Regions from separate parts of the Kitasatospora sp. NPDC057965 genome, predicted to be linked through region 1. Evidence: riboswitches for the same ligand, from Rfam matches in the RefSeq annotation. Region 1 holds a riboswitch; the other holds the start of a gene.

Region 1 (3,997 bases):
GCGTTGATCTGGGCGTCCGTCCACGGATCGGTGCTCTGGTCGTCGCTGGCCGACTCCACGCTCACCGCGCCGGTGCCGTCGGCCCGGCGGTTGGCCCGCATGTTGGCGTCGGCGCGGGTCTGGGTGCCGATGTACTGCCCGACGCTGCCGTCGTACCCGACCCCGAAGTGGGACTCCAGGTTGGTGGAGTCCCGCCAGTACTCGTAGATCCGCCGCGGCGTCCACGGGGCCGCCACGCTGTGGAAGATCACCTGTGTCGGGGTGATCGCCGGCTGCTCGTCCGACTCCGGTTCGAGCTCCATCTTCTCCGCACCGGGGTACCAGGCCATCAGTCTCTCCTCGCCGGGCCCAGGGCAGTTCGCCCCTTACGCCCTGACGACGGACCTCGCACCCCCACCCGAGGACGTTCCCACCCCAAACCCCCCGTTCAGGTGAACCCTGCCCCACCCCGGCCCACAGCCGGCCCCACCCCGAACAGCACAAAGGCGGGTGCCGACCCGAGGTCGGCACCCGCCTTGAGCAGGTGGTTCTTCTCCTACCGGCGGAGAGCGTGGGATTCGAACCCACGGTACGGGGTCACCGCACGACAGTTTTCAAGACTGTTCCCTTAGGCCGCTCGGGCAGCTCTCCAGGCGGAGGTCAGCCTAACGGGTCCGGCGGGGTTCGGTGCACAGGGTTTCCGGGGCGGGTCGGGGGTCAGTTGTCGCCGACGCGGCTGCCGAGGGTGACCTTGGTGGTGGCGGTCTGGCCGTTGCGGGTGTACTCGACGTCGACGGTCTCGCCGGGCTTGTGCGTCCAGATCTTGCTGACCAGGGCGGGGCCGTTCTCGATCGGACTGCCACCGAGCTTGGTGATGACGTCGCCCGGCTTGAGGCCGGCCTGGTCGGCGGCGCCGCCCGGGGTGACGGCCGGCTGGCCCTGGACGTCGCGGGTCTGGATCTGCGCGCCGTCGCCCTTGTAGTCGTCGTTGCGCAGGACGTCGAGCTTGGCGTAGACCGGCTTGCCGGTCTTGATCAGGGTGTCGGCGACCCACTTGGCCTGGTTGATCGGGATCGCGAAGCCCAGGCCGATGGAGCCGGCCCGGCCGTTGCTGGAGGCGTTGGACTGGATCGCCGAGTTGATGCCGATCACGCCGCCGGCGGAGTCCAGCAGCGGGCCGCCGGAGTTGCCGGGGTTGATGGAGGCGTCGGTCTGCAGCGCGTTCATGTAGGAGGCCTGCGCGCCGGTCTCGTCGCCGGAGGCGACCGGGCGGTCCTTGGCGCTGACGATGCCGGTGGTGACGGTGGACTCCAGGCCGTACGGGGCACCGATGGCGATGGTGGAGTCGCCGACGTTGACCTTGTCGGAGTCGGCCAGCGGAAGCGGCGTCAGCTTTTCCTTGGGCGGGTTGTCGAGCTTGATGACGGCGACGTCGTAGCCCTCGGCGCGGCCCAGCACGGAGGCGCCGTAGGAGCTGCCGTCGGCGAACTTGACGGTCAGCTTGCCACCGCTGGAAGCGGGCGCGACCACGTGGTTGTTGGTGAGGATGTGGCCCTCGGTGTCGAAGACGAAGCCGGTGCCGGTGCCGGACTCGCCGTTGCCCTGGGCCTTGATGGTGACGACGCTGGGCAGCGCCTTCTGCGCGATGCCGGCGACCGAGCCCGGGGCGGGCTCGTTCTTCTGGGTGTTGTTGGCCTGGACGGTGGTGGAGCTGCGGTCGGCCTTGGCGCTCACCGACTTGCCGTCGCGGTCCGCGACGGACACGCCGACCGCGCCGCCGGCCACGCCGGCCACCAGGGCGACGGCCGCGACCAGGGCGATCAGGCCGCCGCGCTTCTTGCGCGGGCCGCCGGGGACCGGCGCGCCGGGGTACTCGCCCGGGTAGCCGAGCGGGCCGCCGGGACCGCCGGGGGCCCCGGGCGCGCCCGGGGTGATGTCGTGGGCGGCGCCCCAGCCGCCGAGCGGCTGGCCGGCGCCGAACGGGTGGTGGTGCTGGCCGGTCGCGCCCGGGGCCTGCGGGGCCCCCGGGGCGGCGAACGGGTCGTGCGCGACGGGCGCCGGGGGCACCGGCGTGCCCGGGGCCGGGGTGGCGTACGGGTTGTCGCCGTACGGCGCGGCGGCCTGAGCGACCGGGGCGGCCGGGGCCGCGGGCGCGGCGGGCGGCAGGACCGGCGGCGGCGCGTCCAGGTACCCGGGCTCGGCGGCCGGGGCCGGGGCCGGCGCGGCGGGCGCCTCCGGGGCGCCGACCTTGCCGAACGCCAGCGTGGGCGTGAACCCGCCGGAACCCCCCTCGGCGGGCGGCTGGGACGGCTGGTCGACTGCGGGCGTCGCTGCGGGGGCGGGGGCGGGGCCGGCCGCAGACTGCTGCGCCGGACCGTCAGAAGCGGAACCCACCACCCCCTGGCCGCCGGAGGGCTGCTCCCCCTGCGGCCCGGTGGACCCAACCTCGCGCTCGGTGCTCACGGACGACCTCCATAGCTGACAGGACCAACAACCATAGTTTTTCGCACACCCGATTCGATTGCCGTAAGGACCCTTCTGAAGAACTCATAAGAATCCTTAGCCGGGCCAGACGGCCGCCGAAGCGCCGTACCCGACACGACCCGTCTTGGCGTTCCCCCCGACGGCGACTAGCCTGTCGCTCCGAACTGACACGCGGGAGCTTGGACCGACCAGGCTGAGAGTGCGCCGGTCGACCGTACGCCACGGACCTCGTGGGCGGCCGTCGAGGGGGCGCAGACCGCCGGAACCTGTCCGGGTAATGCCGGCGTAGGGAGAGATCGGCCATGCCGTCCGCTTCGTCATCCTCGTCCTCCGGCGCGCCCGCGTCCCGGAACGTCCCCCCGCCGCAGGACGCCGCGGGCACCGCCCCCGGTTCCCCCGACGGGGACACCGCGCGGACGGCCACCGCCGTCCTGGAGCCCCCGGCCCGCACCGAGGCGCCGCTGGTGCTGGACACCGAGCCGCCCCGCACCCTCGGCTTCCGCGACCACTTCGCGCTCTGGATGAACCTCGGCGTCTCGCTGATCGGCTTCACCACCGCCGCGACCGTGCTCGGCGCCAAGGGCGAGGAGCTGTCGCTGGCCGCCGCGGTGACCGCGATCGCGGTCGGCACCGTGGTCGGCACCGCGATGCTCGGCGTGGCCGCGCTGATCGGCGCGCGGACCGGCGCGCCCGCCATGGCGAACCTGCGCGGCCTGTTCGGCACCCGGCTGTCCTACGTGCCGACGGTGCTCAACATCGTCCAGTGCATCGGCTGGGGCGTCTACGAGCTGCTGACGATCGCGCTCGGCGCGCAGACGGTGACCGGTACCGAGGGCTACCGCTGGGTCTTCGTGGTGCTGGCCGGCGCGCTGACCACCGCGCTGACCATCTGGCCGCTCGGCGCCATCGCGGTGCTGCGCCGCTTCGTCGCCGCCGCGGTGGCGGTCGCGATGGTGTACTTCACCGTCCAGCTCGGCCGGCACGGCGTACCGGACCCGGGCGCCGGCAACTGGCACGGCTTCCTGCGGGCGACGGACGCGATGATCGCGGTGTCGATCTCGTTCGTGCCGCTCGCCGCCGACTACACCCGGCACTCGCGCACCCCGCGCTCGGCGTTCTGGGGCAGCTTCTCCGGCTACACGATGGCCCAGGTCTGGTGCTACGTGCTCGGGCTGATGGCGCTGCTGCAGGCGGACGGGAACCCGGAGCGGATCTTCGACTCCTTCCTGGGCGTCTGGGCCGGCTGGCTGTTCCTGCTGGTGCTGGTGCTGCGCGAGACCGACCAGTCCTTCGCCAACGTCTACTCGACCGCGATGTCGATCCACAACCTGCTGCCGAAGGTCGACCGCCGGGTGCTGACGGGCGGCACCGGTGTGCTGATCACCGTGCTCGCGCTGCAGATCACCGCGTTCACCGACTCCTACTACGCCTTCCTGGGGCTGATCGGCTCGGTCTTCGTGCCGATGTTCGCGGTGCTGGCGGTCGACTACTTCCTCGGCGCCGGGCGGCGCGGCTGGGACCTCTCCGCCGACGC
Region 2 (3,997 bases), 220 kb from region 1:
GCTCGTCGCGGATCTTCTGACTGATCTTCATCGAGCAGAACTTCGGGCCGCACATCGAGCAGAAGTGGGCGGTCTTGGCGGGCTCGGCGGGGAGGGTCTCGTCGTGGAAGGCGCGGGCCGTCTCCGGGTCGAGGGCCAGGTTGAACTGGTCCTCCCAGCGGAACTCGAAGCGGGCGTCGGAGAGGGCGTCGTCCCAGGCCTGGGCGCCGGGGTGGCCCTTGGCGAGGTCGGCGGCGTGGGCGGCGATCTTGTAGGTGATGACGCCGGTCTTCACGTCGTCGCGGTTGGGCAGGCCCAGGTGCTCCTTGGGGGTGACGTAACAGAGCATCGCGGTGCCCCACCAGGCGATCATCGCCGCGCCGATGCCCGAGGTGATGTGGTCGTAGCCGGGCGCGACGTCGGTGGTGAGCGGGCCCAGGGTGTAGAAGGGGGCCTCGTCGCAGATCTCCTTCTGGAGATCCATGTTCTCCTTGATCTTGTGCATCGGGACGTGGCCCGGGCCCTCGATCATCACCTGGACGTCCCTGGCGCGGGCGATCCGGCCCAGCTCGCCGAGGGTCTGCAGTTCGGCGAACTGGGCCTCGTCGTTGGCGTCGGCGATCGAGCCGGGGCGCAGGCCGTCACCGAGGGAGAAGGTGACGTCGTAGCGGGCGAGGATGTCGCAGAGTTCCTCGAAGTTGGTGTAGAGGAAGTTCTCCCGGTGGTGCGCCAGGCACCAGGCGGCCATGATCGAGCCGCCGCGCGAGACGATGCCGGTCTTGCGGCGGGCGGTCAGCGGCACGTAGCGCAGCAGCACGCCGGCGTGCACGGTCATGTAGTCGACGCCCTGCTCGCACTGCTCGATGATCGTGTCGCGGTAGACCTCCCAGCTCAGCTCCTCGGCCTTGCCGTCGACCTTCTCCAGCGCCTGGTAGAGCGGCACGGTGCCGATCGGCACGGGGGAGTTGCGCAGGATCCACTCGCGGGTGGTGTGGATGTTGCGGCCGGTGGAGAGGTCCATGACGGTGTCGGCCCCCCAGCGGGTGGCCCAGGTCATCTTCTCCACCTCCTCCTCGATCGAGGAGGTGACGGCGGAGTTGCCGATGTTGGCGTTGATCTTCACCAGGAAGTTGGTGCCGATGATCGCCGGCTCGACCTCGGGGTGGTTCACGTTGACCGGGATGACGGCGCGGCCGCGGGCGACCTCGTCGCGGACGAACTCGGGCGCCAGGCCCTCGCGCAGGGCGACGAACTCCATCTCGGGCGTGACGACGCCGCGCTTGGCGTACCCGAGCTGGGTGACGGCGGCTCCGTCGCGGCCGCGCAGCGGGCGGCGCGGGCGGCCGGGGAAGACCGCGTCGAGGTTGCGCAGGTCGCCGCCGCGCGGCGAGGTGTGGCGGATGCCGTCGTCCTCGGGGCGCGCCTCGCGGCCGTCGTACTCCTCGACGTCGCCGCGCTGACGGATCCAGGCCTCGCGCAGGGCGGGCAGGCCGCGCCGCACGTCGGGCTCGTAGTCCGGGTCGGTGTACGGCCCGGAGGTGTCGTACAGCGGGACGGTCTTCCCGTTGGTGAGCACGACCTCGCGGTACGGCACGCGCAGATCGGGGCGGGACCCCTCGCGGTGGGCCTTGCGCCAGGCCGGGGCCGGGTAGCCGCTGCCCGCGCTGGTGACGGCGCCCTCGGGGCCGGACCGGGGCCGGGCAGACTGCGGCTGTGCCTCAAAGCTGGTCATCGGACCTCAAACTCCCTACGCCGGCATTACCCGGTCAGGTTCCTGCGGTCGACGCAGCCGCCGGTCCGTCCGTCGACGTCCCGTTCAGCGCCCTCTCAGCCCGGTGCTCCGAGCTCCCGCGTCCGCAGGCGGTGTTGCCCGCGCATGACGTCCAACACCGTAGCGAGCCGATCGCCGGAGGTCCAGAGCGGGTCCGGGAGGGGGAACGTCGAGGTCCGGACGGTGAACGGGGGGCGCGTAGCCGCCGCTGCGGGCAGACTGGCTCCGTAGCGGACGAGGCGAGGAGGCCGGCGTGGTCGGGAGCACGGGGCGGGTCACCGGGGCGGTTGGCGCGGGGCTGGTCGGCGAGGTGATGGTGCACGTGCCGGAGCGTCAGGGCACCGAGGCGTTCCTCGCCTACCTGGCGGTGCCGGGCGAGCGACTGACGGTCGGCACACCGGTGGTGGTGATCGAGTACCAGCCGCCGAGGACGGTGTACGTGGCGCCGATCGGGCCGTGACACGCCGATGACCCTCCGGTGACGACCTTGTGACGGCCAGTCATGTCACTTCCCTTTCCCCCGGATCGGCCGGGGCGGACAATCCGACTCGGCGCATCTCCTGCGCTCGAAGGGGGAGTTGAACCATGGGACTCATCATCGCCGGGGCAGCCGTCGCGGCACTGATCATCGGGGTCACGCTCTTCAAACTCATGTGGCGGGTGGCCGAGCCGAACGAGGCGCTCATCATCTCCGGCTCCCGGCACCGCACCGAGGGGGTCGGCGACGGTCTGGGCTTCCGGATCGTCACCGGGCGCGGCACCCTCGTCACCCCCGGCCTGCAGGGGGTCCGGCGGCTCTCGCTGGACCTCAACGAGGCGGAACTGAACGTCGAGTGCGTCACCACGCAGGGCATCCCGGTCCGGGTGAAGGGCGTGGTGATCTTCAAGGTCGGCGACGACGACGTCTCGATCGCCAACGCCGCCCGCCGTTTCCTGGACCAGCAGAAGCTGATCAGCCAGCGCGTGCACAACGTCTTCGCCGGCCACCTGCGCTCGATCGTCGGCGGGCTCACCGTCGAGGACATGATCCGCGACCGCGAGCGGCTCACCGGCGAGACCCGGGCCGCCTCCGGGCTGGAGATGGAGAAGCTCGGGCTGATCATCGACACCCTGCAGATCCAGGAGATCATCGACCCGACCGGCTACATCAAGAACCTCGCCATCCCGCACGCCGCCGCCGTCCAGCGGGACGCCAGGATCGCCCAGGCCGAGGCGGACCGGCTGGCCACCGAGGCCGAGCAGGAGGCGGCCGCCCGCAAGGCCGAGGCGACCCGCAACAGCGAGATCCAGCAGTCCTCGTACCAGGCCGAGATGGACACCGCCACCGCCCGCGCCCGACAGGCCGGACCGCTGGCCGACGCCGCCGCCCGGCAGCAGGTGGTGGTCCAGGAGACCCGGGTCGCCGAGTTGGAGGCACAGCGCAAGGAGCAGCAGCTGCAGATCGACGTGCGCAAACCCGCCGACGCCCGCGCGTACGACACCCGCACCAGCGCGGAGGCGGCCCGCGACGCGCGGATCTCGGCCGCGCAGGCGCAGGCCCGGGAGACCGAGCTGGCGGCGACCGCCGAGGCCAGCCGGGTGCGGGTCGCGGCCGAGGCGGACGCCGAGGCCACCCGGGTGCGCGGCCTGGCACAGGCCGAGGCGACCACCGCGACCGGACAGGCGGAGGCGTCCGCCGCCGAGGCGCGCGGTCTGGCCGACGCCGCGGCGGCGCGGGCGATCGGACTGGCCCGGGCGGAGGGCATCAAGGCCCGCGCCACCGCCCTCGCCGAGAACCAGGACGCCGTGGTGGCACAGGAGTTGGCGGAGCAGTGGCCGCAGATCGTGCGGGCCGCCGCGGAGTCCTTCGGCAACGTCGAGCACATGGTGCTGCTCAACGGGGCCGACGGGATGGGCGAGTTGTTCGCCAAGGCGCTGGCGATGGGCGGCACCGGGCTCGGACTGGCCCGCCAGCTGCTGTCCACCGTCGGCCCGGACGGCGCCGCCGCCCCGGCGACCGCCGCTCCGACGGCCGTCCCGGTTCCGGTGGACGCGGTGCCCGTGCCGGTGGACGCGGTGCCGGTGGACGCGATCCCCGAGGAGGACTGAGCGGTTGGGTAGCCCGGTCCGCCCGCCTGAGTACCCGTACTCAGGCGGGCGCGGCCGGGCTCGCCGGACGATGGGGCCATGCAACCAGCAGCCATCGCGCGGATCGGCATCACCGCCGCCGGAGCCCAGCTCCCCGCCCGCCGACTGACCTCCCGGCAA

What was found. Region 1 has a riboswitch for thiamine pyrophosphate ahead of ACFVVU_RS07660 (purine-cytosine permease family protein). Riboswitches for the same ligand answer to the same signal wherever they lie in the genome.
Region 2: it holds a riboswitch for thiamine pyrophosphate, as region 1 does, so the genes downstream of both, thiC (phosphomethylpyrimidine synthase ThiC) here and ACFVVU_RS07660 (purine-cytosine permease family protein) in region 1, are expected to answer to the same signal.

What each region holds. Positions count from the first base shown of each region.
Region 1 is NZ_JBHVPZ010000004.1:411,766-415,762, reverse strand. Features, by position in the region: gene ACFVVU_RS07675 (peptidoglycan-binding protein) at 1-329, opposite strand, end outside; tRNA gene ACFVVU_RS07670 (tRNA-Ser) at 543-630, opposite strand; gene ACFVVU_RS07665 (S1C family serine protease) at 697-2,442, opposite strand; TPP riboswitch at 2,625-2,772, shown strand; gene ACFVVU_RS07660 (purine-cytosine permease family protein) at 2,766-3,997, shown strand, end outside.
Region 2 is NZ_JBHVPZ010000004.1:187,593-191,589, forward strand. Features, by position in the region: gene thiC (phosphomethylpyrimidine synthase ThiC) at 1-1,711, opposite strand, end outside; TPP riboswitch at 1,707-1,841, opposite strand; gene ACFVVU_RS06680 (hypothetical protein) at 2,004-2,210, shown strand; gene ACFVVU_RS06685 (flotillin family protein) at 2,336-3,838, shown strand; gene ACFVVU_RS06690 (3-oxoacyl-ACP synthase III family protein) at 3,917-3,997, shown strand, end outside.